3 regions of the Arthrobacter sp. D5-1 genome follow, and region 3 is predicted to be linked to each of the others. Evidence: riboswitches for the same ligand, from Rfam matches in the RefSeq annotation. Region 3 holds a riboswitch; each other region holds the start of a gene.
What was found. Region 3 has a riboswitch for S-adenosylmethionine ahead of AYX22_RS07875 (homoserine O-acetyltransferase). Riboswitches for the same ligand answer to the same signal wherever they lie in the genome.
Positions count from the first base shown of each region.

Region 1: it holds a riboswitch for S-adenosylmethionine, as region 3 does, so the genes downstream of both, AYX22_RS05910 (hypothetical protein) here and AYX22_RS07875 (homoserine O-acetyltransferase) in region 3, are expected to answer to the same signal.
Region 2: it holds a riboswitch for S-adenosylmethionine, as region 3 does, so the genes downstream of both, AYX22_RS19540 (DUF1737 domain-containing protein) here and AYX22_RS07875 (homoserine O-acetyltransferase) in region 3, are expected to answer to the same signal.

Region 1 covers NZ_CP014571.1:1,262,503-1,272,989, reverse strand. Annotated here, with positions in the region: gene AYX22_RS05940 (thiamine pyrophosphate-binding protein) at 1-378, opposite strand, end outside; gene speB (agmatinase) at 375-1,436, opposite strand; gene AYX22_RS05930 (APC family permease) at 1,658-3,631, shown strand; gene AYX22_RS05925 (DUF559 domain-containing protein) at 3,823-4,656, shown strand; gene AYX22_RS05920 (cupin domain-containing protein) at 4,786-5,361, opposite strand; gene AYX22_RS05915 (sodium:solute symporter) at 5,630-7,165, shown strand; SAM riboswitch class IV at 7,293-7,412, shown strand; gene AYX22_RS05910 (hypothetical protein) at 7,429-7,728, shown strand; gene AYX22_RS05905 (hypothetical protein) at 7,725-7,916, opposite strand; gene AYX22_RS05900 (VIT1/CCC1 transporter family protein) at 8,149-9,321, shown strand; gene AYX22_RS05895 (matrixin family metalloprotease) at 9,406-10,305, shown strand; gene AYX22_RS05890 (matrixin family metalloprotease) at 10,337-10,487, shown strand, end outside.
Region 2 covers NZ_CP014571.1:4,231,396-4,241,882, forward strand. Annotated here, with positions in the region: gene AYX22_RS19520 (cysteine synthase family protein) at 1-352, opposite strand, end outside; gene AYX22_RS19525 (aromatic amino acid ammonia-lyase) at 346-1,962, opposite strand; gene AYX22_RS19530 (NtaA/DmoA family FMN-dependent monooxygenase) at 1,962-3,290, opposite strand; gene AYX22_RS19535 (SulP family inorganic anion transporter) at 3,445-5,148, shown strand; SAM riboswitch class IV at 5,235-5,346, shown strand; gene AYX22_RS19540 (DUF1737 domain-containing protein) at 5,360-5,626, shown strand; gene AYX22_RS19545 (rhodanese-like domain-containing protein) at 5,623-6,033, shown strand; gene AYX22_RS19550 (O-succinylhomoserine sulfhydrylase) at 6,034-7,242, shown strand; gene AYX22_RS19555 (hypothetical protein) at 7,253-7,897, shown strand; gene AYX22_RS19560 (glutamate--cysteine ligase) at 7,894-9,090, opposite strand; gene AYX22_RS19565 (UDP-N-acetylglucosamine 1-carboxyvinyltransferase) at 9,223-10,487, opposite strand, start outside.
Region 3 covers NZ_CP014571.1:1,724,037-1,734,523, forward strand. Annotated here, with positions in the region: gene AYX22_RS07850 (DeoR/GlpR family DNA-binding transcription regulator) at 1-400, shown strand, start outside; gene AYX22_RS07855 (histidine phosphatase family protein) at 425-1,105, opposite strand; gene AYX22_RS07860 (type II CAAX endopeptidase family protein) at 1,129-1,902, shown strand; gene AYX22_RS07865 (VOC family protein) at 2,023-2,661, opposite strand; gene AYX22_RS07870 (bifunctional o-acetylhomoserine/o-acetylserine sulfhydrylase) at 2,887-4,203, shown strand; SAM riboswitch class IV at 4,386-4,502, shown strand; gene AYX22_RS07875 (homoserine O-acetyltransferase) at 4,518-5,639, shown strand; gene AYX22_RS07880 (hypothetical protein) at 5,701-6,108, opposite strand; gene AYX22_RS07885 (winged helix DNA-binding domain-containing protein) at 6,184-7,371, opposite strand; gene AYX22_RS07890 (SGNH/GDSL hydrolase family protein) at 7,406-8,248, opposite strand; gene AYX22_RS07895 (phospholipase) at 8,319-8,969, shown strand; gene AYX22_RS07900 (RNA-binding S4 domain-containing protein) at 8,981-9,208, opposite strand; gene AYX22_RS07905 (DMT family transporter) at 9,232-10,236, shown strand; gene AYX22_RS07910 (glycine--tRNA ligase) at 10,377-10,487, shown strand, end outside.

The DNA of each region.
Region 1 (10,487 bases), 460 kb from region 3:
CTTGCGACGTGCACCCAGGCCATCGAGCGGGATCTGGCTGGCGACAACCACCATGGGAACGCCCGTGGCGTAGGCCTCCTGCAAACCTGCCAGGGACGTCAACGCGCCCGGGCCGGTGGACAGGAACAGCACACCTACCTCGCCGGTGGCGCGGGAGTAGCCGTCGGCAGCGAACGCCGAGTTGTTCTCCACGCGGGAGGAGACGAAGTGGAGGTTGCCGCGGCCCATGGCGTCAAAAAGACCCAGTGCGTGCTGGCCTGGAATACCGAAAACGGTTTTCGCACCCAGCGCTTCAAGGGTCTCGACGACGAGGTCCCCGCCGTTGCGCTGGTTGGTCCCCTTGGTGGGCGCTGCCGTGCCGGGATCAAAATCAATCATCGCTGGTCTCCCGTTGCCTTGGCGAGCTCCGCGATGCGGGCGCCCAGTGCCTGCTGTGCATAACCGTTCGGGGCACCTTGTCGGTCACCTTCGACGGCGTTGTCGGCCATGAGGGTCACGAGCTCGTAGGCTACGTGGCTGCCTGCCACACCGGTAATTTCTGCGTGGTCATACGCCGGGGCGACTTCTACGATGTCCGCACCGACGAGGTTCATGCCGCGGAAGCCACGGATGATTTCGAGGAGTTCGCGGCTGGTGATGCCACCGGCCTCGGGGGTGCCGGTACCCGGGGCGTGGGCCGGGTCCAGGACGTCGATATCGACGGAGATGTAGAGCGGACGGTTGCCGATGCGGTCACGGATCTTGGCCACAGTTTCCAGCACGCCCTGGTAGTAGACGTCTGCGGAGGTGACGATTCCAAAGCCGAAGCGGTGGTCGTCGTCGAGGTCCTTCTTGCCGTACAGCGGGCCGCGGGTACCCACGTGGCTGATGGCTTCGGTGTCCAGGATGCCTTCCTCGACGGCTCGCCGGAAGGGCGTGCCGTGCGTGTACTCGGCGCCGAAGTAGGTGTCCCAGGTGTCCAGGTGTGCGTCGAAGTGAAGCATGGCGATCGGCTCACCGGCGCGCTCCGCGGCTGCGCGGAGGAGGGGCAGGGCAATGGTGTGGTCGCCACCCAGGGTGACCAGCTTGCTGCCGTTGGCCGTGAGGTCCAGGGCGTTCTGCTGGACGGTTTCGATGGCCTCGTTGATGTTGAACGGGTTCACGGCCATGTCGCCGGCGTCAGCAACCTGGATGTTCTCGAACGGGCTCACGTCCCAGGCGGGGTTGTACGGGCGGAGCAGGCGGCTGGCCTCGCGTACGTGGTTGGCGCCGAAGCGCGCGCCGGGGCGGTAAGAGACGCCGGAGTCAAAGGGAACGCCAACTACCGTGACGTCGGCTTTGGAGACCTGATCCAGGCGGGGCAGGCGGGCATAGGTGGCGGCACCGGCATAGCGCGGGATGCGGGACGAATCGATGGGACCAAGGTTGCCGTTGGCCTCAATACGGAGCTCTTCCAAAATGCGCCACTCCTTAGTGGATAGCTGGGATAACTGTGACACCCATCATACACTCAAAGTTGCCTAATATGCATCACCTGTTTACAAATTGATTTTGATGGCGCGCTTCATGAGATGCCGGTCACAGTGGGCGTAAAGATTCCATAAAAACCGGGGTCCCGGCGTCGAAAGCGGCCATACGCTCCTTGCGGAAGCAGCACCGTGCTGCACGAAAGGACACAGTGACCACCTTGTCGAGGCCTCCGGCCGATCCGGCCAACCGGCCAAAGAACTCCTTCAAGCTCAAGCCCTGGCTGCTGGAAGGAATGCCGGACACCTCGGGCAAGAGGCAAGGCCCCCACGGCCGCCCGTCGGACGCCCACAAGCCGCAAGCCTGGTGGAAGGTCATGTGCCTCACCGGCCTGGACTACTTCTCCACGCTCGGCTACCAGCCCGCCATCGCCGCACTGGCAGCGGGCCTGCTGTCCCCCTTGGCCACCCTGCTCCTGGTGCTGGCAACCCTGGCCGGCGCACTGCCCGTCTACCGGCGTGTGGCCCGCGAGAGTCCTCGCGGCGAAGGCTCCATTGCCATGCTGGAACGACTCCTCCCCCGCTGGGGCGGCAAGCTCTTTGTCCTGGCCCTCCTGGGATTCGCCGCCACGGACTTCATGATCACCATCACGCTCTCAGCTGCCGACGCCACAGCACACTTGATCGAGAACCCCTTCGCGCCGCACTTCCTGGAAGGCCAGCACGTTGTCATTACACTGGCTTTGATCGCCGGGCTGGGTGTGGTCTTCCTTCGCGGATTCAAGGAAGCCATCAATGTGGCAGTGGTACTGGTGGCAGCGTTCCTGGCACTGAACCTTGTGGTCATCGTCGTATCCATGACCCACCTCTTCACCGAAGCCGGAGTCATTACCGACTGGTGGACCGCACTCACCACCTCCCACGGCGACCCCATCATGATGATCGCCCTGGCCCTTCTGGTCTTCCCACGCCTGGCACTGGGGCTCTCCGGATTTGAAACCGGCGTGGCCGTCATGCCCCAGATCAAGGGGCACGCCACAGACACCGAAGCCAACCCCGCAGGCCGGATCAAGGGCGCCCACAAGCTCCTCACCACGGCCGCCATCATCATGAGCTCGTTCCTCATCACCTCCAGCTTCACCACCGTCATGCTGATTCCAGCCGCCGAGTTCCAGGACGGTGGTAAAGCAGAGGGCCGCGCGCTCGCCTACCTTGCCCACAAATTCCTCGGCGACGGCTTCGGTACCGTCTACGACGTCAGCACCATCGCCATCCTCTGGTTCGCCGGAGCGTCCGCCATGGCCGGGCTGCTGAACCTCGTTCCGCGATACCTGCCCCGCTACGGCATGGCCCCCGCCTGGGCCCGGGCACTGCGCCCGTTGGTCCTGGTGTTCACCGTGATCGCCTTCATCGTCACCATCATCTTCCAGGCCGACGTCAACGCCCAGGGTGGCGCGTATGCCACCGGCGTACTGGTCCTGATCACCTCTGCTTCCATCGCAGTCACCCTGTCCGCACGCCGAAGGAAGCAACGTGGCCAGTTCATCGGCTTCGGAATCATCTCCCTCGTCTTCATCTACACCACAGTGGTCAACTCGATCGAGCGTCCTGACGGCCTGAAGATCGCGGCACTCTTCATCCTGGGCATCATGGTGGTCAGCTTCATCTCCCGCATGCGGCGCGCCTTCGAGCTCCGGGCCACCCACATCAAAATGGACGAGAAAGCCCTGGAATTCACCGCCAATGCTTCCGAGGGACCCGTCCGGATCATCGCGCATGAACCCAAACACCTCAGCGCCAGCAGGTACCGCGAGAAGCTACAGCACGCCCAGCAGGCCAGCCACCTGCCCGTCGACTGCGACGCCGTCTTCATCGAGGTCATTGTGGATGACAGCTCGGACTTCGAACAGGAACTCCAGGTTGTGGGCAAGATCCGGCACGGTTTCAAGATCCTTGAAGTACACAGCAACAACGTCCCCAACACTGTGGCGGCCGTGCTGCTCCACATCCGGGACGTCACTGGATTCATGCCCCACATCTACTTCCGTTGGACCGAGGGCAACCCGATTTCAAACCTCAGCAAGTTCCTCTTCTTCGGCGAAGGCGAGATCGCGCCGGTGACCCGGGAAGTGCTGAGGGAAGCCGAGCCGGACATCACCCGCCGACCGTGGGTGCACGTGGGCTGACCGCCTGCTACCACGCGCGCTCCTTCCCGGTTGGTTGCCGCCGGGGTGCCGCCGGCCAACGGATTTCCGGGGCTGGCGGACCTTGGGTGCTCAAGGAAGGGCCAGCAACCGGGGAGGAGCGCGCTGCCAACTTACCCACATACCGGAGATCGAGCCTTCCGGGAGTTGCCCCATCCCGCTGGACTGGAGGCATGGACGCTTTGAAGTATCTGCAGGAAGCCGGCGGAGTAGCCCGCACGGGTCAACTTCTCAGGGCAGGGTTCTCCCGCTCGGACGTGGAGTCACTGACGTCCCGGGGAGCGATTCGTCCCCGCCGGGGCGTGTTGATGCTCAGTGACCACCGGCCCGAGTTCGCTGCGGCCATCCGCAATAACGCTCTTGTCTCCTGCGCCAGCGCCGCATCGCACTATGGCCTCTGGCTCAGGACCGCCCCCAGCCAACATCATCTGACCTGCGACCACGGGCACGGCAGCGGGTTCATCAGGCACAGAACGGCGCGCTTCGACCCCCACGCCGCACTCCCTGTTGCAGCGATTGAGGACGTGGTGCTTCACGCGATGACATGCCTGGAAGCTCCGGCGTCAACAGCCATGGCAACATCGGCAATTCGGCTGCACGGCGTGCCCCTGGCACTGCTTAAGGAGCAGCTTCGCGGGGACAGGTCGAGGCCGGCCCTGAAGGCTCTGCACGAGCTCGACCTACGTGCGGAATCCATTATTGAGGTGGATGCGCAGCACTTGTTCCGCGCCCACGGAATTGCCTTCGACGCGCAGGTGGCAATACCTGGAGTGGGGCGCGTGGACTTTCTTCTCCAGGAATTCCTCATTGTCGAAGTGGATGGCTTCGCGTACCACTCCAGTAGACAGGCCCTGCGGAATGACCTGTCACGGAACAACGCCTCCACCGTCAACGGATATGCAGTGCTGAGGTACCCACCGGAGGTGATCTGGTTCGAGCCGGACCGCGTTGTTGCAGAAGTCAGGGCAGTCCTTGCACGAAGGCCCGGTACGCTCCCTCCCGGTTAGCAGCCCACTCCCTTCCGCCGGCCCCCGGATTCCCGAGGCTCAGCGCACCACCCGGCCCCCAGAACGGGAGGTAACTGGGAAGGAGCGCAGCAGCAGCTGAAAGGGCAGGGCAGGGCAGGGCAGGAAAACCTAGCGGCTCGCCGCCGGCACCAACACCCAGAGCACCTCGACGGTCTCGTCCGTGGGGTTGATCCACGTGTGCGGTTCGCGGCCGGGGAAGGAGAGCGTGTCCCCTTCTTCGAGGTCGTATGCCTCGTTGGTCAGAATGAGCTTGATCCTGCCCTTGATCACGTGCAGGACATCGACGTCGCAGTCCACGGCGTAGAGCTCGTTCTCCCCGCGGCCCCGCGGCTCAATGGTGGCCTGCAAAATCTGGAGCCTGCGCTCGGAGCGGGCCGTCAGCAACCGCTCCACGATGCCTTGGCCACCCAGGGAGATACGGGGGCCGTCGTCGCGCTTGGTCAGGTGCGTCTCCGGGGCGGCGAACAAGTCACCCACAGAGACCGACAACACCTGGCACAGGGTGACCAGTGAAGCGACCGACGGCGACGTCAGGTCACGCTCCACGCGGCTGAGGAAGCCCTTGGTCAGCCCGGTGGCATCAGCCACCTGCTCAATGGTGAGGCGCTGCGCCTGCCGGGCTGCGCGGATTCTGGAACCGATGGCAACGGGAACATTGCTCGGTTCAACGGGGAGAGCCTTCATTCACGAACCTTTCAGGCCTGTCATCTGGCCCTGTCATTGGAGCAATAGTAGCCGGGAGACGAGCCAACAGGACCAGAACCGGCGGAACCGTGACTAAAGCATCTTGACTGTTACTCCGATCACAACATATCCTCATAGGCAACAAGTGTTGTCTGTGAGGCACACAACACCCTTCCCCAATCTCCAACCATCAGCACAGAGACTTCGACGCTTCGCAGGAGTATCGTCGAAAACCCCAACCTCCGTGCATCAGCTCCAAGGACCGCTCATGGAATCTTCGGCTATAAACATCGCAATCGTGGTGGTGTACCTGCTCGCCATGCTGGCATTCGGCTGGTGGGGCAAGTCCCGCACCAAGAACAACAGCGACTTCCTGGTGGCTGGCCGCCGCCTGGGACCGTTCCTTTACACCGGCACCATGGCCGCTGTGGTCCTCGGTGGCGCTTCCACCGTGGGCGGCGTCGGCCTCGGCTACAAGTTCGGCATCTCCGGCATGTGGCTGGTAGTGGCCATCGGCGCAGGCGTGCTGCTGCTCAGCCTCCTGTTCGCCGGCACCATCCAGCGCCTGAAGATCTACACGGTCTCCCAGATGCTGAGCCTTCGCTACGGCAGCAGGGCCACGCAGACCTCCGGCATCGTCATGCTGGCGTACACGCTCATGCTCTGCGCTACTTCCACCGGCGCCTACGCCACCATCTTCGTGGTGCTCTTCGACTGGGAACGCTGGCTTGCCATCGCCGTTGGCGGCGCGATCGTCCTGGTTTACTCCACCATTGGCGGCATGTGGTCCATCACGCTGGCCGACCAGGTTCAGTTCATCATCAAGACCGTCGGTATCTTCTTCCTGATGCTCCCGTTCGTCCTGAACGCTGCCGGCGGCATGGACGGCATCCGTGAGCGCCTCGATGAGACCTTCTTCCAGATCGATGGCATCGGCGCCCAGACCATCATCACGTACTTCGTGGTCTACACACTGGGCCTCCTGATCGGTCAGGACATCTGGCAGCGCGTCTTCACTGCCAAGACCCCCGCCGTTGCCCGTTGGGGCGGCGCCACGGCCGGCGTCTACTGCATCCTCTACGGCATCGCCGGCGCCCTGATCGGCTTGGCCGCCCGGGTGGCACTGCCGGACATCGATGTCACCAACCTCGGCAAGGACGTTGTTTACGCCGAGGTGGCAACCCACATCCTGCCCGTCGGCATCGGCGGCCTGGTCATGGCCGCGGCTGTTGCGGCCATGATGTCCACCGCATCCGGCGCCCTGATCGCCGCAGCCACGGTGGCACGTGCGGACGTTGTCCCGTTCGTGGCCAGCTGGTTCGGCAAGAACATCAACACCGATGACAGCGAAAACCCCGAGCACGACGTCAAAGCCAACCGCTACTGGGTTCTTGGACTCGGCATCGTGGCAGTACTGATTTCCATGGCGGCTCAGGACGTGGTGATTGCCCTCACCATCGCCTACGACATCCTGGTGGGTGGCCTCCTGGTCGCAATCCTGGGCGGTTTGGTGTGGAAGCGCGGCACGGGCATCGCCGCTGCATGGTCCATGGCAGTTGGATCGGTGCTGACACTGACCCTGCTGATCCTCTTCGCCCTGGGTGTCATTCCGAGCGCGGACGGCGTCTACGCCAACGAACCGATCTACTACGGTCTCGCCGCTTCGTTCATCGCCTACGTAGTGATTTCACTGCTCACCCCGCCCACTGATCCCGCAGTCCGCGAGGCCTGGGACAAGCGCGTTGCCGGTGCCGTCTCTGAGGAACTCCCGCCTGAGGCCCACCCGGTCAGCAGCCACAAGTAGCGCTGCAAGCAACAGAGCAAAATTCGACGGCGGCGCCTCCCCTTTCCGGGGTGGCGCCGCCGTTGTTTTGTCCCCGGGAAGAGGGCGCCCCAACTTGCTGGACAGCCGTGCGGTAAGGTGGTCCCAGCTTCAAGAGATGTGGTGCCAAGCTCCGACTGGCCACACACCAACCCCATGTTCACGGGTGGTTCGGATGAGGAAGCGGCCCGTCCCGGACCAGAGACAACCGAGCGGGCAAGAGCACTCCCCCAAGGAGCAGTCCCTTGCCGTACCAAGGCGATACCACCCCGGCTACCAGTACCCCGGCAACAACAGCCACCCACACAGTCGCGGTGATTCCCGCCGTCGACCTCTTCCTGGGCACGGTGACCATCACTGCCAAGGCCGGAACCATGCGGTTCGGACATCCCCAACCGCACCTGATCGCGCAGGCGTTGGCCCGAGCGGTCCGGCCGACCCTTTGGTGTGATGCGTCGAGAACCCTAACCGTGACTGTTGCGGCGGCCGGCAAACGCGCCGGCGTGCAGCTTCACTACACACTCAGCCACGAGGAGCCCGCCTAGATTTCCTCGTCTGCTTCGCGGAATTCCTCGGTCTCGTCGATGGGGACCACACGTTCGTCGTCCTCGGGGGCGTCCACTTCTTCCACCCAGGCCTCGTCCACTTCCTGGTCCTCGGCGTAGTCATAGGCCGGATCTGACTCAATGGTGGTCCGTTCCGGGTAGTTGGCGTGTGATTCGGTGGTGTTCATGGTGCAACCTCCGTCTCGTGGGCCGCTCAAGCCCTGTTGAACGTGTGCGGGGTGGGCCCCCGCCCCTGTCCTTCCATCTGAGCACCGGCTAAGTCGGGGGTCAAGGACGGCCGGAAATTACGGTGCGCCGAACATTCCAAGTGAGGAATACCAGCCAAAAAACCGCGCAGATAAGCGGTACAGTGGGGCGTGCAATGGGGCCGCAACTACCCCACCCAGCACAGGAGAGAAAGTGCAACAGCACCAGGAATCCCCCGGTTCGTCGAGCCCAGCTCCGGACCCCACCCCGGAATCGGCAGCCCTCGAGAACGTCGGAACGGAACCCGCGGCGCCCTCGCACGCCGACATCCGCCGGTGGCGTCAGTACCTCGCCGACGAGCGCGCCGAGGCCGCTGTCTACCGCGAACTCGCCCAGAGGCGCGACGGCGAAGAACGCCAAATCCTGCTGGCCCTGGCCGAGGCCGAAGGCCGGCACGAGGCCCACTGGCTCAAGCTCCTGGGTGAGCACGCCGGAATGCCCAAGGCCGCGTCAGCCCGCAGCCAGTTCCTGGGATTCCTGGCCCGCAACTTCGGGTCGGTCTTTGTACTGGCCCTGGCCCAACGTGCAGAAGGCCGCTCCCCCTACGGCTCCGAACCCGCGGCAACACCCGCCATGGTGGCTGACGAACAGATCCACGAAGAGGTGGTCAGGGGCCTGGCTACCCGTGGTCGGAACCGGCTCTCCGGGACCTTCCGTGCCGCGGTCTTCGGCGCCAACGACGGCCTGGTGAGCAACCTTTCGCTGGTCATGGGCATGGCCGCCACCGGCGTGCCCAGTCCGGTGGTGCTGATGAGCGGTGTGGCAGGTCTTTTGGCGGGCGCACTGTCCATGGGCGCCGGCGAGTACGTCTCGGTCCGCTCCCAGCGGGAACTGCTCAACGCGACGCTGCCCACCCAAGCCACTCTCACGGCAGCACCGTCGTTGGACATCGAACACAACGAATTGGTGCTGGTCTACCTTGCCCGCGGCATGACGCGCGAGGCCGCTGAGCATCGCGCCGCAGAGCGCATGGGCCTGTTCAGCTGCGACTGCGATCCCAGCCTCTCCTTGCAGCCCGAGAAACCTGCCACCGACGAGCACGAATCCGTCGGTTCGGCATGGGGCGCAGCGATGTCCAGCTTCTGCTTCTTCGCGTCCGGTGCCATCGTTCCCATCCTGCCCTTCATCTTCGGCATGACGGGCTTTGCCGCCTTGATGGTGGCCGGTGTGCTGGTGGGCATCGCGCTCTTGGCGACCGGCGCCGTCGTGGGCTTGCTGTCCGGGACCTCGCCGCTGAGCCGCGGGCTGCGCCAACTCGCGATCGGCCTGGCAGCGGCTGCCGCCACGTATGGGCTGGGCCTGGTGTTCGGGGCAACCATCGTCTAGTTTGGACGGTTCCCCCCGCAGCCCGTAATGTTGGTTCGTCCTCCGCGCTGCCCCGCGTGACCAGGGCGTGAGGAATGGAGAACCGTGGACTCGGAGCGGGAAACGCGTGCGCCAAAGCACCGGCGTACCGGCACGGCCTGGCGCATTCTCCGTGGCGTGCTCATGGCCGGAATTGCCGCTGTGGTGGCAGTGTTGGTCAGCGAATTCCTGCATGGAGACCCGCGGATCACCGCCCTTTTCCCGGGTGTGAGCGTCCCTGGTGCCGCGCACGACGGGACACCCGGGCAGAAGCAGACGGCGCCAGCACGTGCAGCAGACGCCCCGCCGCCCGGATTTGAGGAGGCGGACGCCCCGCTGGCCTCGCCGAAGGTCCCGGAGACTACCAACGAGTCGTATAAGTTCCTGGCTACCAACGACGACGGCACTCCGGTGGGGTACTCGCCATGCCGCCCGCTGCACTACGTGGTGAACGAAGGGTCCGCGCCGGAAGGTTCCGATGCACTGCTGGAGGCAGCGATCGCGAACGTCTCCGCCGCTTCAGGAATCCAGTTCGTCAACGACGGGACCACCGACGAGTTGCCGGTAGACCGACGGGAGCCATACCAGCCGGCCAAGTACGGCGACCGATGGGCGCCCCTGCTGATTTCGTGGACCAATCCGGACGCAGCACCGGCGTTGGCGGACAAAGTCATTGGTACGGGCGGCAGCACCATGTACTCGCTGAACAATGGACCCAAGAGCTACATCACGGGCAGCTTGGAGCTGGACACCCCGCAGGTCGCCGAACTCCTTGCTGATCCCGAAGGCGCCGACTACGTCCTCGCCGTCATGCAGCACGAGTTGGGGCACGTCATGGGCCTGGACCATGTTGATGACCCGGTCCAACTCATGTACCCGGAAATCGGCGCCCCTGACGGCCTTGCGGCCGGCGACCTGACCGGACTGCACCTCCTTGCCTCGGCCCCCTGCCGCAAGGACATCTGACAGCCGGTTCGGGGGGCCATGGACTCCCGGCGTGTCCGGACTTATGCTGGCGGCTACGGTCGACGGCGGCGCCCCACCTCCCGTCGCGGCCTCCACGTCAGGGGGTTCCATGGAACCTAACGGGTCGCCCCAGTGGCAGGACCCCGATCCCCTTCGCCCGCATGATCCTCCAAATGGCCCCT
Region 2 (10,487 bases), 2.2 Mb from region 3:
CGGAGATCGTGTCGCCTGTCACCACCACCACGGGATGTCCGGTCAGGTGGCCGATGAGCGCCAGGCCGATCCCGGTGTTGCCCGAAGTGCTCTCCACGATAGTGGCTCCCGGCTTCAGCTCCCCGGACCTCTCAGCCGCCCGGACCATGCTGAGTGCGGTGCGGTCCTTGATGGAACCGCCGGGGTTTTCGGACTCAAGCTTGATATGGATGGCGCTGCCCAGTCCACGGCCCAGCGAATCCAGTTTCACCAGCGGGGTGTTGCCCACTTTGTCCAGGACCGAGGCATCCAACCCATCCGGCAGCCGGGCCGCTGCGTGAGCTCCTTGCCGACGGATCGCTGTACTCACCACGCCCCACCCCCTTCCTCAGCCTCCAGTAGAACCTGATCCACGGCGCCGCGCAGTTCAGTCCGCGCCCGTTCCACAAGATCCGGCGCCGATGGCCTGTCGGCCAGTACATCAGCGAGTCGACCCACGACGACGCCTGTTCCCTTCCCGAGCGGTTGTGCAGCTCCAGCTTCGAGCAGCAGATAGGACGCCGTCAGGGCCTCGATCGTCAACAGCTTTTCCAGCACCTCCACCGACCTTTCGAGTTGCTGGAGGGCCAAGGGGGCCAGAGTTGAATGGTCCTCGACGTCGGCGGACAAGGTTGGGGCGCCAAGGGTGGCCGGGGCGGCCAGGAACTTGAGTTCGGCCAACAGCCCGGCCGCGGAGTACCACAACAGCCCGGGCAGTTCCTCTTGGGCAAGCGCGGAGGCCGGGTTGAATTCCGCTCCGGCCCCGGACTGCTCAGCCGAGGCTTGGGTCGATGCTGCTTGCAAGTGCTTGGCCCGGATGGCCCGTTGCGGCGGATACAACTTGGCGATGCGCCGCTCACTGGAAATCCCCATGTGCGCCAACGCAACCCTCAGACCTTCGAATGCGAGAGCCAGCTGCATCGGCTGGAAGTTCCCGCCGGACAGCATGAGCCCGGATTCGACATCAACCAACGGATTGTCGCCGCGACCATTCAGTTCCACCTCCAGCGCAGCACTCAACTGCGCCACCAGGGATCGAAACGCCCCGTGCGTCTGCGGTGCGGCCCGGAAGGACAATGCATCCTGCACCGACACCTCGGGCCGCACATCTTCCAACCAGCCACCACTGAGCAGGTGACGCACAGCTGCCGCCGAATCACCCTGGCCGTTTACAGCCTTGGCCGCCTGGATGGCCGGCGAAAACGGGCTGAGGTTCCCGCCGCCGTCGTACCTTGCGATGGTCTCCAGCGAGAGGGAAAGCGCGACGTCGGCCAGCCGGGCCAGCTGCTGCAATTGCAGCAACGCCAGGGTCCCGGCGCCGACGGAATACGCGTTGGCGCTCACCAAGGCAAGCGCCTCGCCGGGCGCGAGGACGAGTGGTTGAAGGCCGGCATCGGCGAGCGCTTTGGCTCCTGGAACCAAGGTGCCGTCGGCGTTGAAGGCTTCGCCCTCACCGATGGCGACGGCGGCGACGGCGGCCAGCTGGGTGAGGTCCGACGATCCCACCGACCCTTCGCGCGGGATGGCGGGCAGGACGCCGCGGTTGAGGAGTCCTGCGTAGAAGTTTGCTGTTTCGGGCCTCACACCGGAACCGCCGCGGCTGAAACCGACAAGTCGGGCCAGGATCACTGCGCGGGCAGCGGGACGGTCCAGATACGAGCCCACTCCGCTGTTGTGATACCTGACCACCTGGACCTGATAGGCCAGGAGCGACTTCTCTTCCACGGCGGTGTCCCGACCGGACCCGAGCAACGTATTGAGTCCGTAAACCCGCTGCCCGGAAGCGGCGGTGCGTTCCAGTACGTCGCGGGAGCGACCGATCAAAGACAACGCATCGTGGTTGAGTTCCACGTGAAACGCAGGGTTGGAGGCGGCCAGTGCTACGTCGGCGGCACGCACCGGAGCCGTTCCAATAACCAAGGTCGGCGGTTCGGAAGACACCATCAGAAGTCCAGGAGATTCTGCCGGAACCCGCCGTTGCCGTAACTCTTCCTTAGAAGGCCCCGCCGCCGCAGTTCAGGGGTGAGCTTATCCAGGACACCGTGCACTGTCACCGGGTCCACGAAGCCGGAGAAGAGGAACCCGTCACCACCCACCTCGGAGCCGGTCGACTCAAGATAGTCGGCAATCTCCCCCACCGTGCCGATGATCGAATCCCCCGCCCCACCGCTCCTGGCCTGCAGGATCTCGCGCAGCGTGGACCCGGGAGGCGCCGCCTTGGCGAAGTGTTCCAACGTCCCCTGGTTGCTGTTGGTGCTCAGCTCCGGGAGGGGTGCGTCCAGGTCGAACTGCTTGAAGTCGATCACCGAGAGGTAGGAGATGGAGTTGAGCTGGCTGTCGATATCGCGCTGGGTGAGCTCACGACGCTGGGCACGCAGCTCCTCGGCTTCGGCAGCAGAACCAACCACGGTGGGCTTCAGGACAAAAAGCACCTTGACGTCGTCGGGGTTCCTGCCGGCTTTGGCGGCCTCCGCGCGAATCGAGTCACGGTAGGACTTCATGCCGTCAACACCACGGGCCAACGCAATGGCCACATCAGCATGACCACCGGCGAACGCCTTGCCCCGGGGAGACGCACCAGCCTGGACCAGCACGGGTTCCTCCGGCAACGGCGCCGTGTTCAGTGGACCGCGGACCTTGAAGAAGTCACCCTGGTGATTGATCGGGTGCACCTTGTTGTGGTCGGCAAACACCCCTGCGGAGACGTCCTCAAGGACCGCGCCCGGTTCCCAGCTCCGCCAGAGCCGCCTGACGACGTCGACGAATTCCTCCGCTTTTTCATACCTAAGGTCGTGTTCAATCTGTTGGTCCAACCCGTAGTTCTGGGCGGCGAGGTCGCTGCCGGACGTGACGACGTTCCAGCCCAACTGGCCCTCGGAGAAGTGCTGCAACGTGGCCAAAAGCCGGGCGGCCGTGAAGGGCGGGTAGAACGAGGCGCTGACGGTCGGCACGATTCCCAGGTGCTCGGTGGCGGAGAGCAGGTAAGGGACCAGCGCCAGCGGATCGTGTTTCGGCGCAAAGGAGGCATGAGCCAGGGACACTTCGGCCGATCCGCCATACGTGTCCGGCACGGTGAGGGAATCCTCGATGATGAAGAGGTCCAACCCGGATTGTTCGAACGCCCGGACTGCGTCCTGGTACAGGGCTGGCTTCTTCCAGTCGTAGCCCAGGCCGTAACCGGGCGTCCCCCACCCCTGGACACCGAATCCATGGCCCACAAACCATCCAAAATGCAGCATGGGCTTGAGTGTAGAACTGCTCTGTCCGTTCACCGCGACCTGATTTCATGCGAAGTTACAGGAGGACGTACTGGGTCAATTATGCTCCCGGGGCGTCACAATTGAACGCGGCCGGAGACGGTCCGTATTTTCCACATAAGGCGTATGTCGTGTTCCACAATCAGCAGGGGTCGGGAATGATCGCTGTATGAGTGCAGCAACCTCCCGCCCCTCCGCCAAGGAGCGACTGTCCAGCGCCTGGGCCCTCAAGGGCTACAAGCGTGAATGGCTGCGGCACGATCTCGTTGCGGGCGCTGCGCTGTTTGCTTTGCTGGTGCCCGCCGGGATGGCCTATGCACAGGCAGCAGGGCTTCCCCCGGTCACCGGGCTTTACGCAACAGTGGTCCCGCTGCTGGTTTATGCGGTGGTGGGGCCCTCCCGCATTCTGGTCCTGGGACCCGACTCTGCCCTGGCCCCTATGATCGCCGCGGCCATTGTGCCGCTGGCAGCGGGAAGCAGCGAAAAATCCGTGGCGCTGGCCGGCTTGCTGGCCGTGTTGATCGGGGCGCTCATGCTTGCGGGCTCGGCACTGAAACTGGGAGCCATCACGGGCCTGCTGTCCAAACCCATCCGGCTCGGGTACCTCAACGGAATCGCACTGTTGGTGGCCCTTTCGCAACTCCCGGCGTTTCTGGGTATTGAGGCCGACGGCGACGTCTGGCAAAAGCTCGCGAAGGTTACTACCGGGTTACTTGGCGGCGAGGTCAACATCACCGCGCTGTTGTTGGGAGTGGGGTCGCTGGCGCTCATCTGGATCCCCCGGCTCCTGAAATGGAAGGTACCCGGCGTCCTGTTGGCGGTGGTTGGCTCGTGCGTGGCGACGGCGGTCTTCGGGCTCAACGACGACGTGAAGGTCACCGGGGTCCTGCCGCAGGGCCTGCCCATGCCCGCACTCGGGGGTATTGGCTGGGCCGACGCTTTGATGCTGCTCCCCGCCGCCGCGGGCATCGCGCTCATGGCTTTCGCTGACACTGGCGTGTTGTCTCAAACATTGGCAGCCAAGGAAGGGAAGAAGGTCTCCGGAAACAGGGAAATGGCAGCGCTTGGAGCAGCCAATGCCGCTACAGGCCTCCTGGGTGGATTCCCCATTTCAGGCAGTACCTCCAGGACACCGGTAGCCGTGGATGCCGGCGCAAAATCCCAGATGACAGGCGTGGTGGGCTCCGTGCTGGTACTGGCCTTCATGCTGCTGGCTCCGGGAGTAACCGAGTACCTGCCGTCGGCAACCCTGGCCGCCGTCGTCATCGCCGCGGCCATTGCCCTCGCAGATCCTGCCGGCGTCAGGCGGCTCCTGGGGCTGAGCCGCAGCGAGTCCGTGGTGATGCTGGCTGCGTTCCTGGGAGTGCTGACGGTGGGTGTCCTCCAGGGAATCGTGGTGGCCATCGCCTTGGCACTCCTGGACTTTGTCCGCAGGGCATGGGATCCGTACAGAACCGAACTCGGCGCAGAGGAAGGCCTTCCCGGGTATCACGACCTTGAACGCCACCCCGATGGCAAGCGCATCCCCGGGCTCTTGATCCTCCGGTTTGATGCACCCCTGTTCTTCGGCAACGGACAGGTCCTGGCGAGCTTCGTGAGGGAGCAACTCGACGAGGCCCCGGACGAGTCCGCGGAGCCCGTCACCCACATCATCCTTGCCGCCGAACCGATCACCGGGATCGACACCACAGCCTTGGATGACCTGGTGACCCTGGACGAATGGTTGGCCAGAAAAGGAGTGGATCTGGTGTTTGCCGAGCTCAAAGGGCCCGTGAAGGACAAGTTGATCCGCCTCGGCACGGCGGCCCGTTTTACGCCGGACCACTTCTACCCCACTGTCGGCGCGGCAGTGCGGGAGCTCAAGGACCGATAGTGGATCAGCCTCCGATTACGCAACATGACGACGGTGCAGCCGCCCGCAAGTGCAGCCCGACGCCCGTGGATGTTACGTTTTTCTTGAGTAATGAGTACCAGCGCAAAGCCCTGACTTGCTGGTCGGCAACCCTCTCTCCGGCGGGGTGCCTCAGGTGACTACTCGGCGTATCGACAACTCGAACTGCAAGCGTGACTGAGGAGCACCAGCAATGCCTGAACCCACTGAAGAAAAACTCTCCTACCGCCTGATTACAGGCCCGGATAACCGCGATTTCTGCGAGCGTATCCACAACTCCCTCGCCGAAGGCTATGTGCTCCATGGCAGCCCGGCAGCCACCTTCAACGGCACGGACGTCATCGTGGCCCAAGCCATTGTGCTGCCTGCGGCGATCGCCAATGCTGATGCCGCCGTCGCCAACGCAGTGGACCAACTTGAGAATTACGACGATGAAGAAGCGTTTGAGGGCCACGCATGAGCTACGCAGGTGACCTGACCCCACAGGACGCGTGGGCCAAGCTCGAAGAAGGCGCGATCCTGGTGGATGTGCGCACCGAGGCCGAGTGGGCCCACATCGGCATCCCGGACACCAAAGCCACCGAGAACGATCCTCTGTTCATCCAGTGGAACCTGGCTGGCGGTATCCCGAACTCCCGCTTTATCGAGGACCTGCAGCAGCAGGCACCCGAGGATGACGCCGTGGAGCTCGTGTTCATCTGCCGTTCCGGCCAGCGCTCCATCTCCGCCGCCATTGCCGCAACACAGGCCGGCTTCACGGCGTACAACGTCCTTGAGGGCTTCGAAGGCGAACCGGACCGCTACGGTGAGCGCACCGTAAACGGCTGGAAGAACCGTGGCCTGCCTACGAATCTGGGGACCGAGTAAGTGACTTTCAATCCCGACGCCGCCGGCTGGAGCCCTGACACCCAGGCCGTTCGCGGTGGCCTTGACCGCACCAATTTTCAGGAAACGTCCGAGCCCGTTTTCCTGAACTCCGGCTTTGTCTACGAATCGGCTGCCGCTGCCGAACGTGCCTTTACCGGCGAGGACGAACGCTTCGTTTACTCCCGCTACGGCAACCCGTCCGTCGCCACGTTCCAGGAGCGGCTGCGGCTGCTCGAAGGAACCGAGGCGTGCTTTGCGACAGCCTCCGGTATGTCCGCGGTCTTCACCGCTTTGGGTGCCTTGCTGGCTGCCGGCGACCGCGTGGTGGCCGCGCGCTCGCTGTTCGGCTCCTGCTTCGTGATCCTCAACGAGATCCTGCCCCGCTGGGGTGTGGAGACGGTGTTCGTTGACGGCCCGGATCTGGAGCAGTGGCGCGAAGCCCTCTCGGAACCGACCACCGCCGTGTTCTTTGAGTCGCCCTCCAATCCGATGCAGGAGATCGTGGACATCGCCGCCGTCAGCGAACTGGCGCATGCCGCCGGGGCGACTGTCGTGGTGGACAATGTCTTCGCCACTCCCCTCCTGCAGCGCTGCGGTGAGCTGGGCGCGGACGTCATCGTGTATTCCGGCACCAAGCACATTGATGGCCAAGGCCGTGTCCTCGGCGGCGCGATCCTGGGCACCAAAGAGTTCATCGATGGTCCCGTCAAGCAACTCATGCGCCATACCGGCCCTTCCCTTTCCGCGTTCAACGCCTGGGTGCTGACCAAGGGTTTGGAGACCATCGGACTGCGGGTGAACCACAGCTCGGCATCCGCTTTGAAGATCGCGGAGTGGCTCGAGCAGCAGCCTGCCATCAGCTGGGTCAAGTACCCGCTGCTCACGTCCCACCCGCAGTACGAGCTTGCCGCGAAGCAGATGAAGGCCGGCGGCACTGTGCTGACCTTCGAGCTGTCTCCTTCGGCCGGGCGCTCAGCCAAAGAGGCCGCCTTCGCCTTGCTCGATGGCCTCCGCGTCATTGACATCTCCAACAACCTGGGCGATTCCAAATCCCTCATCACCCACCCCGCCACCACCACCCACCGGGCCATGGGGCCTGAGGGCCGGGCCGCGATCGGACTCACCGACGGTGTGGTCCGCTTGTCGGTAGGACTGGAAGACGTGGACGATCTCATCCTGGATCTGGAGAAGGCCCTCAAACAGGTCTAACCTTGCTGCCATGAGCGGGAACCATCCCTATCGCCGTGCCGGAGCGGTCATCGTTGCCGGCACGGTGGTGTGGTTCGTGGGAATCTCGCCGGTCTCACGCGTCTACATCACACCGGACGATGCCGAACGCCTGCGCATGCTGACCTCCGGACGGCGCGGCTGGATCGTGGGCCAGCACCTAACCGCCGTGGGGACCGTCGCCGTGCCGGTTGGATTCGCTGCCTTTGCCCGCGCCGTTCCGGGAAAGGACGCCGTACCGGGTACGCACTCCGTCCCGGACACCGGCGCAACGCGTGGGAAAGCGAAGAAGTGGGCTTACGCTGCCGCCGCCGCGTTGCTCGCCGGCGCCCCATTCTTCGTCTCCAGCCTCGCCCGGCGGGCTTCAGACCTCGAAGGTTTTGCCTATCGCCGGGGATCCAACGCGCCCTTCCTGGCGTATTCCGGGTTGCACGTGGTGGCGTTGGCCGCCTTGGGTGGGAGTCTTCTTTCCTTACCCACAAAACGCTGGATCGGCGTCACAGCTTCGGTCAGCGCACCTATCTATGGCGCCATTCTGGTAGCCAAAAAGGACATCCCGCCGTTCTGCTTCTACTTGGTGGAGGGTCTCACGGGCGCCTACTTAATGGCGTGGGAAGAACCGACCGGCCAATCCTAAGGCCTCCTGACCCGGGTCAGCATCGGCGCGGGCTCCTTGTGCGCGTCGGCGGAGGTTCCGCGAACCGTCACCTTCGCTGCATGCCCGACGACGGCGGCCAGGGCTGCGCTGGTGGGTGGACTGCCCGGCTGGTTCTGGCTGCCGCGCTGCCTGTTGTTGTAACGCACCGCCGCTTCCCGTTGCTCGTCCGCGCCATTCCCCCGCTCCAACAGGTCTGAGATCCCCGCTTTGACCAGCTCCAATTCGCCTTGGTCATCCAGCACTGGGCTCACATAATCCACCAGCGCCCAGACGACGTCCGCCGCCGGCTGGGGCCGGAAATCACCGAAGTCCAGGAGATCTCCACGCAACCCCGCATTGCTGGCCTGCCAACTCGCCATCCGCAGGAGTGCCGTGGGCACCGCGGTGGGCTCAACGCCGTCGAGCATTTCCAAGGAAGCGGTCTCCACCAAAGCCCGAACCAGTAGCGCAATCAACGCGGCGTCCTCGGCGCGCAGGCAGACGTCGGCTACGCGGACCTCCACGGTGGGGTGGTTCCGGGAGATGCGGGCGTCGAAGTAAATCATGCCCTCATCCAGGATCACGCCTGTTTCCAACAGCCGCTTCACGATGCGTCGGTAGGCAGTGAGTGATCCGAACACGCCGGACGGTCCAGAAGTGGGCCAGCGGTTCCATGCCTGGGTGCGGTAGCTGTCGAACCCGGTGGGAAGGCCGCGCCAATAGGGTGAGTTGGCGGTGAGGGCGGTGAGCACGGCAAGTTTGTCCCGGATGTGGTCCAGCACCACCACGCCTTCCTCAGGGGATTCGACAGAGGTGTGCACGTGGAATCCGCACGTCAATTGTTCCGTGGCGATGATTCCGAAGCGATCCAGCATCGCCGCATAGCGGGGATCCGGGGTGGTGTGGGTGTTCGAATCCAGCGGAGAGGTAGCAATTGCAGCAACCCGCGCTCCGTGCTGCCGGGCTGCTTCGTTGGCCATAGCCCGGCCGCGGCGGATCTGATGCAGAAGGTCACCGTAGCTGTGGCAGGGGCGGGTCTGGGTTTCGATCTGCTCCAGCTTGAGTTCGTGGCTGAGGCTCGTTGCGGATGCGGGTTGGTGGCGGCCCGCAAGCAGCGCATCCGCGAGGGCAAGGGGCTCTCCCGTCACAGGATGGACGATGAGCAGCTCTTCCTCGACCCCGAAAGTCCGCATGCTCCATTCTGCGTCAGGAGGCCGGTGGAGGACAGTGGCTGGAAGGGCAGCGAGGGCCGCACCTTCCCGCCATCCGCACCAGAGCGAACTGGGGCGGATGGCGGGAACGGGCGCGCGGGCTAAGCGTGGAGCCTAGTCCTGGAAGTACTCGATCTTGGCGCCGATGGTGTTCAACCGCTCGGCCAGGTCCTCGTAGCCACGCTCGATCACGTAGATGTTGCGGAGCTCGGACGTGCCCCGGGCAGCGAGCATTGCCAGGAGCAAGCAGGCGGCAGGGCGCAGGGCAGGCGGGCAGCCGATTTCGGCAGCGCGCCACTTAGTGGGTCCGTTGACGTAAATCCGGTGCGGATCCAGCAGTTGCACCTGGGCGCCCAGCTTGTTGAGTTCCGTCAAGTAAATGGCACGGTTCTCGTAGACCCAGTCGTGGATCATGGTCTGGCCCTCGGCGTTGCCCGCGATCACAGCGAAGAACGGCAGGTTGTCGATGTTCAGGCCCGGGAACGGCATGGGGTGGATCTTGTCCTGCGGCGCGCGGAGCTCGGAAGGCTTGGTGGTGACGTCCACCAAACGGGTCCGGCCATTGCGTGCCATGTATTCGCCGGAGATTTCGAGGTTCTGGCCCATCTGCTCCAACGTAGCCAGCTCGATCTCCATGAATTCGATGGGAACCCGGCGGATGGTGACCTCGGAGTTGGTCACGATGCCCGCGGTGATCAGGCTCATGGCCTCGATGGGGTCCTCGGACGGGAAGTACTCGATCTCCACATCAATGGCGGAACGGCCAGTGATCTTCAGGGTGGTGGTGCCGACGCCCTCGATTTCAACGCCCAGGCCCTGCAAGTAGAAGCAGAGGTCCTGGACCATGTAGTTGGGGCTGGCGTTGCGGATCACGGTGGTGCCCTCGCGGTGCGCGGCGGCCATGATGGCGTTCTCAGTAACGGTGTCGCCACGTTCGGTGAGGACGAAGGAACGGTGGTGGTCATCGGCCGGGGGCGCAGCTACGGAGTAGAACCCGGACTTCGCTTCGACCTCAAGCCCGAACTGGCGCAGGGCCTGCATATGCGGCTCCACTGTGCGCGTTCCGAGGTCGCAGCCACCAGCGTAGGGCAGCAAATACTCACTGGTCTCGTCCAGGAGCGGCCCCAGCAGCATGATGACGCTGCGGGTACGGCGGGCGGCGTCCACGTCCATGGACCCAAGGTCCAAAACTTCGGGCCTGCGGATGCGGAGGTCACTTCCGTTGAGCCAGGTACATTCGACGCCAATGGAGGTCAGTACTTCAACAATCCTGTTGACTTCTTCGATGCGGGCCAAGCGGCGCAACGTGGTGGTTCCGCGGTTGATGAGGCTGGCGCACAAAAGCGCCACGCCGGCATTCTTGCTGCTGTTGACATCCA
Region 3 (10,487 bases):
CATCAACATTGCCTCGCAACTGGCGGTCCGGCCCAACATCAAGATCATGGTCACCGGTGGCATCCTGAATCCGCGCTCCTACGAGCTCGTGGGTCCCTACACGGATGTCATCATGCAGAAAGTTGCTTTGGACATTGCGTTCATCGGCGTCAATGGCGTGGACCCGGACCTCGGTCCTACCATCACCGACGAGGGCGAGGCCATGGTCAACACTGTGATGGCACGGCGCGCCACGGAGTCCTACGTGGTGGCTGACTCCTCCAAAGTGGGCCGCCGCTCCTTCGCAGCCATGGCGGGCTACGACTTCAGGCACCTCATCACCGATGCCGGAATCAGCGCAGAGGACAAGGCTGCCTTCGAAGCCAAGGGCACGGAAGTCATCGTCGCATCAGCCGGCTAGCCACCGGCAAGCCGGGTGCGTTGCCTAAAACCGCATTCTGGGTGCGTGCAGCACCGAATCGTCAACATCCCTGGGCACCCACTGGCTGAACGGTGAATCGAGGCTGTACTGGCCGTCGTCGTTCCTGACCAGTGTGCGCAACTCAGCGTTGTCCGGGTTGTTGAGGGATTCGAAGTATTCAACCGTCCAATGGAACCAGCGCATGCAGAACAGCCGCATGGTCAGTCCGTGCGTCACCAGGAGAGCGTTCGGCGCGTAGGTGGGCTTTTGCCAATGGCGGTAGAGCGTCTCCATGAAGGACGACACGCGGTCGTACACATCGGAACCCGATTCGCCCTCGCGGAACCGGTAGAAGAAGTGGCCGTAGAGATTGCGGAGCTCCTTTTGATCCTCGATCTCCCCGGCAATCTGGAAGTTGGCCCAGTCCTGCTCGCGAAGCCTGGGTTCCTCAATGACGCGTTCTATCAACGAGCCCAGATTCAACGCCTCCAAGGTCTGGTAGGCCCTCAAATACGGTGAGACGTAGACGCAGACCTGTTGCCCGTCGAGCCTGCGGCGAAGGTCTTCACCGGCAATGCGGGCTTGCTCCACACCGAGTTCCGTGAGGGGGATCCGGTAGTCCGGCACACGGTTGTAGATGGACGTGTCGGCGTTTGCGGCGGACTGGCCATGCCGGATCATGAAAATTCTTGCTGGGGCACCCATCCCACCAAGCATAGGGTGGGTACATGTTCCTTGCTTCCCGCCGACGGCTGCGCGCCGAAGTACTTATTGTGCTGGGCCTGTCCCTGGGCCAGTCGGCCGTCTATTCCGTGGTGCAACTTCTGGACAAGATGACGCGGGCTCCCTTGGCCGACGCCACCTCAACCCTGAACCGGTCCCAAAGCACCCGCGAGTACTTTGACCTTACCTACCAACTGTTGGACATCGTCTTCGCCCTGGTGCCTGTGGCTCTGGTGTTCTACTTCCTCTCCGCGCATATCCAGGCAAACCGCGACGGCGACAACGGCTCGGCGTTCGCCCGGCTCGGCTTCAACTTCGCCCGGCCGGGCAAGGACCTGCTCCACGGTGTGGGCCTTGCTGCCGTGATCGGAATTCCGTCTCTGGGCCTCTACGCCGCCGGCCGGGCCCTCGGCATCACCACGGCGATTGTTCCCAGCGGTCTGGACGCCTACTGGTGGACCGTGCCAGTGCTCATCCTCTCTGCCATGCGGCATGCGGTCGTGGAAGAAGTGATCGTGGTGGGGTACCTCATGGACCGTTTCGGCAAATTCGGTTGGAGCATGCCCGTGGCCATTGTGGTCAGCGCGGTCCTGCGGGGGAGTTACCACCTGTACCAAGGTTTTGGGCCGTTCATCGGCAACGTGGTCATGGGTCTGGTGTTCGCGTGGATCTATACCAGGACCAAGCGGGTGATGCCCTTGGTGATTGCCCACGCATTGCTGGACATCGTGGCGTTTGTGGGTTTCAGCCTGTTCGGCAAAGCGATCGGCCTGGGGTAGGACGCTTAAAAATATCCGGCCGCCATCGGTGGGTGACGTCATTGGCACCCGCTGATGGCGGCCGAAGTTTTACCGGACAGGGATGACCGGTGCCGGGACGTGCCCGGATGGACGGGGCGGTCAGATGGTGACTGCTCCTGAGGCGGTTTCGAAAGTTACTGACATGATTCCCGGAGTGCCGTGCGGTGCCATCCACTGGACAGCAACGTCCTCAAGCGGCTTTTCCACCGGTTCTCCGAGCCATTCGGTGACGCGTTCCGCCGAGCCCGCAATGGTGAGGCTGGACATCTTGACGTCGCTTTCGTAGATCCTGGACGGGTGCAGTGACGGGTCGCCCTCCCACTTGAGCAAGTACGGGACCTGGGGATCTGCGATCAGCCCCAGGATGCCGATCTGCTGCCACACCAGTTCGCGGCCGTCAGGGAACTTGCGGTTGCCCGGAACAGCGGAGCGGCCAAGGCGGTCCTCAAACGGTGCCAGGTCATCAACAGCGACGCACCAGCCCATCCAGCCACCACCGGCGGCCGAGCGGGCACGAACTGCCTGGCCAAAGGGTGCTTTGTCGGAAGCGGGGTGGTCCAGGACCTCCACCACTTCCAGGTACTTGTTATCCGCAAGGGGAATGATCATGTTCCGGGTACCGAAGCGCGGGTGCACTCCGCCCCGGACAGCGTCCACTCCCAGTGCCGCGGAAATTCGTTCGGTAGTGGCCAGAAGGCCATCTCGTTCACAGGCGTAAGAGACGTGATCCATGCGCATGGCTTCATCTTGGCACTTTGTGATCGGGGTCTCAGCTAAGTCAAGCCTAACTAAGGTGGGATGTGCATAACCGGTGCCGTACCGCGTCATGCGGCGACGCTGAAAGACCGAAAGATTCCACCGGCGTCACAAAGCTGTCCAAGGCTCCGGACACTTCCTAGACTGGCCCCAGCTCACATGCAGCACGTTTCCACAGAACCCATGCGCCACGAACAGGAGAACTCCATGTCCCAAGGATGGTCTTTCGAAACCCGCCAGATCCACGCAGGCCAGGAGCCTGACTCTGCCACGGGAGCACGGGCACTGCCGATCTACCAGACCACGTCCTTTGTGTTCCCCAGCGCCGAGAGCGCAGCCAACCGGTTTGCCCTGGCCGAGCTCGCGCCCATCTACACGCGGATCGGCAACCCGACGCAGGATGCCGTGGAGCAGCGGATCGCGAGCCTCGAAGGCGGCTTGGGCGCCCTCCTGCTGAGCTCCGGCCAGGCTGCGGAGACCTTCGCCATCCTCAACATCGCGGAGGCCGGCGACCACATCGTGGCCAGCCCCAGCCTGTATGGCGGTACGTACAACCTGCTGGCGCACACCCTGAAGAAGTTCGGCATCTCGGTGACCTTCGTGGAGGACCCGGACAACCTGGAGCAGTGGCGTGATGCCGTCCAGCCGAACACCAAACTGTTCTTCGGCGAGGTTGTTTCCAACCCGCGCCAGGACGTACTGGACATCGAGGGCGTCGCCCGCACCGCCCACGAGGCCGGCGTGCCACTCATCGTCGACAACACACTGTCCACTCCCTACCTCATCCGTCCCATCGAGTGGGGCGCCGATATCGTGGTCCACTCCGCCACCAAGTACCTCGGTGGCCACGGTTCCGCGATCGCCGGCGTGATCGTGGACTCAGGCAACTTCGACTTCGGCAAGGACCCGGAGCGCTTCCCGGGTTTCAACACCCCGGACCCCAGCTACAACGGTTTGGTCTACGCCCGGGATCTTGGCAAGGATGGGGCGCTCGGCGCCAACCTCTCCTACGTCCTGAAGGCACGCGTCCAGCTTCTTCGCGACCTCGGTTCCGCTGTGTCCCCGTTCAACGCCTTCCTGATTGCCCAGGGACTGGAGACGCTGAGCCTGCGCGTCGAGCGTCACGTAGCCAACGCCACCAAAGTGGCCCAGTGGCTGGAAGCCCACGACGACGTCGAATCGGTTGCCTACGCGGGTCTGCCGTCCAGTCCGTGGTACGACCGTGGCCGGAAGTATGGTCCGCAAGGCACCGGCGCCATTGTTGCGTTCAACATCAAAGGTGGCGTTGAAGCGGGCAAGCGCTTCGTGGACGGACTGGAACTGCACTCGCATGTGGCCAACATCGGCGATGTCCGCTCGCTGGTCATTCACCCGGCGTCCACTACGCACAGCCAGCTGACAATTGAACAGCAGCTGGCGGCCGGTGTTAACCCCGGCCTGGTTCGCTTGTCCGTGGGAATTGAGCACGTGGATGACATCATCGCCGACCTCGAAGCCGGATTCCGGGCCGCCAAGGGAGCCTGAATCCGGACCTGGACAATACGGCGCGACCACGCCCGCCACCTTCCGGGAGGCCGCCCGGACCGACGATTATTCGCCGGGCGGCGTCCCGGAGTGCTGCTTCGTGAACGAAAACGCCCTAAAGCGTCACACTGATGTCACATTCTTCGCCATACCCGCCCTGTATTTCCTAGACTCTTCGTATAGGTCATGAGTGCCAGCGCATAGCCCCGGCTTGCTGGCCGGCAACCCTCCTCCGCGGTGGGGTGCCCCGGGTGAAGACCTGGCCTGTTCGCACCCAAGGCGACGGGCAAGCGCGAGTTTAAGGTGTCAAAGGAATGACCATCACTGCTGCAGCCCTTCCAAAATCCGGAGAAGAAGACGGAACCGTCAAGTACGCCGCCATTGGGCCGCTGGACCTTGAAGCCGGTGGATTCCTTCCCGACGTCGTCCTCGCTTATGAGACCTGGGGGCAGCTGAACGCCGATGCCTCCAATGCCGTGCTCATCCAGCATGCCCTCACGGGCAGCACACACGTAGCCCGGGGAACTACGGACGAAGAAGGATGGTGGGAGCAGTTGGTAGGCCCCGGTGCCACCATCGACACCACCAGGTTCTTTGTCATCTCCATCAACATCGTGGGTGGCTGCTACGGCAGCACTGGACCGTCCTCGGAGGCGCCGGACGGCCGTCCTTGGGGCTCCCGGTTCCCCTTGGTCACCCTGCGCGACAGCACCGAGGCGGAGGCGCGCCTGGCCGAAGCCCTGGGAATCGAGGCCTGGCATGCCGTGCTGGGCGGTTCCATGGGTGGCGCCCGGGCGTTGGAGTGGGCAGTGACCTTCCCGGAGCGGGTGAAACGCTGTGCCGTGATATCCGTGGGTGCCTACAGCACGGCCGAGCAGATCGCCTTTGCGCAGGCCCAAACCCTGGCCATCCGTCAGGACCCGAATTTCAACAACGGCGACTACTACGGTGGCACTGCCCCTGAACACGGGCTCGCCTTGGCCCGGCGCATCGCCCACATCACCTACCGCTCCGCACTGGAGTTGGACTTCCGCTTTGGCCGTGAAGCCCAGCACCGGGAGACACCTCTTGCCGCTGCGGTCCTGGGGGAGCGTGGCCGCTATCAGGTGGAGAGCTACCTGGACCACCAGGGAACAAAGCTCGTCCGACGATTTGACGCCAACAGCTACATCGCCCTCACCGAAGCCCTGATGTCCCACGACGTCGCACGCGGCCGTGGATCGCTGGAGGCAGCCTTGTCGCGTACCACTGCGGAGTTCTTCGTTGCGGCGGTGGACAGCGACAGGTTGTATTTCCCGGCGCAATCCCGGGAATTGGCGGCAGCCTTGCCGGGTGATGTTCCGGTTCATATCATTGAGGCGCCGATCGGCCACGACGGGTTCCTGACGGAAATCGGCCAGCTCTCAGCACAGCTCCGCGGAGCCTTCTTCGCCTAAGTTGAGTGGCCGTTGCAGGACAGTTGAGTAGCGGCTGCAGGACGCCGGGTTGGCCGCCAGGCTAGCCGTTCATGATGTCGCCGCGCTGCTTCATGTAGTCCTCCATGGCGATCTCCCCGTTGCTGAATTTTGCGTCCAGCTCTGCCAGCTTGCGGGCGCGGTAGCCTTGCGGCTCCGATCCGTTGGTGGCCGGGAAAGGCGTGGGGGAGGAAGTGTTCGACGGCGGCCCGGGCTGCGGCGCGTCATCCACAGGGCGGATGACGGTCGGTTCAGACGGATAGCCGGGGTAGTTCTGCGGCGGGTAATTCTGTGCAGGGTAACCGGGGCCGGGCAGGTTCTGCTGCGGGGGATAACCGGGGCTGCGGAAGGTTCCGTTCTGGATCCGGCGCGCGCGGGATCGGTTGTACATGCGGATTCCGAGCGGAATCAGCCACGAGCAGACGATGATCCAGAAGATCAGATTGTTCACAGTGCAGGCCTCCTAGGTCGTATCCCAGCTTAGCCCGGTCGCACGGCGTGAACTCCGGCGCCTGCAGCGAGGACTTCAGAGGAGGCGGGCCTCCATGCCCAGGAACTGCCCATAGCGTTCCACTTCGGCGTCGAGGGCCATCTGTTCGGGAGGGCTTGTGGGCCGGTTCATGCGGACATCCAGGTGGCAGGCTCCGCCGGAGAACCCATGGCGCCACCATCCGGCCAACCTGCCATCCATCAGGACCACGTGCATGGGCCCGTTGTCTTCGGGGAAGTACGGTGCTGTCCCACCCAGATAGTGCCGGGACTGCGAATAGCCCATGACGTATTCGTCGTAGCACTGGATGAGGTCGATGCGGGGGAGTCCTGCGTCAGGCAGACGCGAAGGGCCCCCGGGGTTGGTGAGCTCGACGGCATCTTCCGGGGCCAGGTAAAACTCCAGGCCGTCCATGGCGAGTGATGCCAGGGCGCCCGGCGATAGCTTGCCAGCCACGTGGATGCCCAGCTTTACGTCCTTCATGGTCAGCCCGGACCACGCGGCGCAGTCCTTGATAGTGGCGGGTCCGCGGCTGCCGAAGTATCGGAGAACCAGCGTGCCCAGGGCCTCTTCACGGTCCTCCCCGGTCAACGGCGTACGGACGAAACCCGGCACACGCTCCTCGAAGAGGGCATACGTCTGTTTCAGGGCGCCCCCGGACGAGCGCACGGGGGAACCGCTCACGAGGATGCGACTGACCTCGGCGTGCATGAGGTGGTAGATAAACCCCAGGCCCTTGCTGGGTAAGCCGGCCTGTCCCAGGACTTCAGCCAGCTCTTCGCGCGTCTTGTGGGCCCCGTCGGCGACTGCTGAGGCCAGGATCCGGCCACTGAGTGCGGACGTTTTTTCATCCACCCCTGTTTGGCGGTACATGCCTTTGTTTCCCTGATGCAGCCGGTCCGCGGAGAGTCCCATCAGCCAGCCGAGGTCGTCCCGGTGCACAAAATGCCACGTGGGCCGCAGGATGTGCGTCCGCAGGATGGTTCCATCGGCAACGGCTTGTTCCACATCGGAGGATGTGGAAGCGGATGTCCTTTGTGCAAGGGTCCACCGCGCATACGGAAATTCCTGGGACTGGACTGCCAACAGGTTGCGGACCACGTCTCCGGCGGTCCCGGACAAAGGAGCCCGCAGTTGCTGCCGTCGCAGTCGCAGGCGCCGGACCCTCTCCGCGAAGAGGTCCGCCTTATCCGCCACTGTGGCCACCCGAAAGTCCGGCCCCATGAAACCCTGCTGGCACCATCACCTGAACGTCGCCCTAGCTCCGCGGCAGCAAGGTGCCGCTGGGGCCGAAGACAGGACCCGGCGTCGGACGCTTTGGCGTGATGCCGTCACCGGAGGACTGGTGCCGGAGCCTTCGGATAACCCACGGGACAAAGTACTCGCGCGCCCAGACGAGATCCGAGGAGCGGGCCTCACGCCAGGTCCGCGGAGGCAGCGGCTTGGGCATCAGTGGTTCAAGGGTGTGCTGGACGTTGAGGGAGTCCAGGACCATCATGGCGATGGTGTGGTGTCCCAGGGGCGAGAAGTGCAGGCGGTCTGCATCCCACATTTGGTGATCTGCCAGCTGCCGCAAAGACCACATGTCCGCTATCACGGCGTCGTGGCGTGCAGCCACTGTCCTGAGGTTCTCGTTGTAGATGGCCACTTTTCCACGGATGCGCCCCAGCACCGAGGCGGCGGTGTCGGGGCCGTTGAAAAGCACCACGGTGGCGCCGCCGGAACCCAGCTCGCCAACCGCGGCATCGAGTTTTTCGGCCAGCAGGTCGGGGTCGCCGCCGGGCCGGATGAGGTCGTTGCCGCCGGCTGAAATGGACACGAGGTCAGGCTGCAGCTCGAGGCAGGGCCCCACTTGTTCATCGATGATCTGCTGGAGCAGCCGGCCCCGGATGGCGAGGTTGGCGTAGGCGAAGTCGTCCTGGCCACGGCCCAGTTCCTCGGCAACCCGGTCCGCCCAGCCGCGGTGGCCGCCGGGGTTCATCGGCTCGGGATCGCCGATCCCTTCGGTGAACGAGTCACCCAGTGCCACGTAACGGCTCCACGGGTGTCTCTGAACAGGATCGTCGGGTTTCAACAAATGGTTGTTCTCACTCACGTTCATATCCTGCCCCCTGACGGCAAACCTACGCCACCGTAGGTTGTTACTGGCGGGTAACTGCAAGAATGGATCCATGACTGAAGCCCCCGCCTTCCCCGCGCCCGTTGTCCTGTGGTCCCACGAAGAAGCTGAGCGTGCCGGCAAACCCCTCTTGGTCCTGCTGCATGGGTACGGCTCCAACGAGGACGATCTCTTCAGCCTGGCCGGACTGCTCCCTGACGGATTTGTGGTGGCGGCCCTCCGGGCACCGATGCCCATGGGACCTGGCTTCACGTGGTTCCCGCTCACGGCCTCCATCGACTACTCCTTGGATGCCGTGAAACTGGCGGCCGAGTACGCCCTTGAGTGGCTGGACACGGTCAAGGCCAATCACTCTTCGGTCACCCTGCTCGGCTTCTCCATGGGTATGGCCATGGCGACCACCATGGTCCGCTACCGTCCCGCGGACTTTGCCGCCGTCGTCGGGCTTTCAGGCTTTGTGATCGACGCCGATGGCGACGCCGCGTTCAAGGACGACGAGCTGGACGGATCGATGCCGATGTTCTGGGGCCGTGACCAGCAGGATCCTGTCATTACGCCGGACAAGATCGACTACACCATGGGCTGGGTCCGCAAGCACGTGGACCTGACCAAGGTCCTGTACACGGGCATGTGGCACGGCATCAACCAGCAGGAAATCGGGCACGTAGGGGAGTTCCTTACCCACAAGGTCCTCGCCCCCTAAGGGGCGTTGTTTCAGGCGGCAGCGATCCGCACGGTCTGGCCGTTGACCGTCACAGTGTCCCCCACGTGGAGTTGGCGGCCGCGGCGGTCGTCGATCTCGCCGTTGACCTTGACCAAGCCGTTCTTGATGAGCTCAGCGGCCTCAACTCCGTCCTCCACAAGGTTGGCAAGCTTCAGCAGCTGGCCCAGGCGGATCATGTCGTCGCGGATGGTGATGTCTTCGATTTCCGGAGTGCTCATACAGCAATGATGCCTGAAGTAGTGTGGTGACGGTGCCGCAGCCTTCTCCCCGTCCCGTCCTTCCGCTCGCCGTTGGCCTCCCTGTCGCAGTAGCAACAGGGCTGGTCATCCCGCTCCAGGGAAGGATCAACGGGGCCCTCGGCGCCACACTCGACGACGGCATCGCCGCAGCAGTGGTGAGCTTCACCACTGGCCTTCTGCTGATAACGGCCATTTCACTGGCAACGCCCAAGGGCAGGGCAGGCCTCCAACGCATCATCCCTGCAGTCCGGAACCGAAGTTTTCCGCGCTTCTACGTCATGGCCGGGGCCATCGGTGCGCTGTTCGTTTTTGCCCAGTCGTTCACGGTCGCGCTGTTGGGTGTAGCGCTGTTTACCGTCGCCGCCGTGACGGGACAGACCCTCAGCGGTCTGCTCGTGGACCGCATGGGCATTGGCCCGGGCGGTAAACGCTCCATCACAGGCGTCCGCGTCATCGGCAGTGTCCTGACCGTAGCCGCCGTCGCCTGGGCGGTTTCACCCCGCTTCGGCGGCGACGCCGACATTGCCTCGCTGGTGCTGCCGGTCCTCCTGCCGCTGGCGGCCGGATTCTTCATGAGCTTCCAGCAGGCCATGAACGGAACGGCCACCGTCCACTACGGAACACCCATCGCAGCCACCTTGGTCAACTTCATTGCGGGGTCGGCCATTCTCTGGATCGCCTGGCTTATCAAGCTGGCCGTCGCCGGACCCGGCAACCCGCTTCCCTCCGAGTGGTGGTACTACCTCGGCGGTCCCATGGGCTGCCTGTTCATCGGTTTGGCAGCGCTCTTGGTCCGCAGCCTGGGCGTGCTGATCACGGGCTTGGGCATGATCGCCGGCCAGTTGGTGGGGTCGTTGGTGCTCGACGTCGTGATCCCCAGTCCCGGTGCGGTAGTCGCCTTGCCCACGGTGCTGGGCACGATTCTCACGCTGGCCGCGATCATCGTGGCCACGCTGCCGTGGCCCAAAGGCTCCTTTGCACGGAGGGGCCCTGCCAAAGGCCGGTAGGGTAGAAGGCAGGTAGATTCAAGTATCTTTGAGTACTTGTCCATACCTTCCCCAGCACCCCGCCGGACAACCTCGTCCGGGATCCGGGGCCACCACCGCGGACCGCACCCAGCGGCCCTGTAGAACAAATGGAGTTACCCATGGCAGCAAAATCCGTCCTTGACCAGGTCATTTCCCTCTCCAAGCGGAGGGGCTTTGTCTTCCAGGCCGGTGAAATCTATGGTGGCTCGCGTTCCGCCTGGGATTACGGT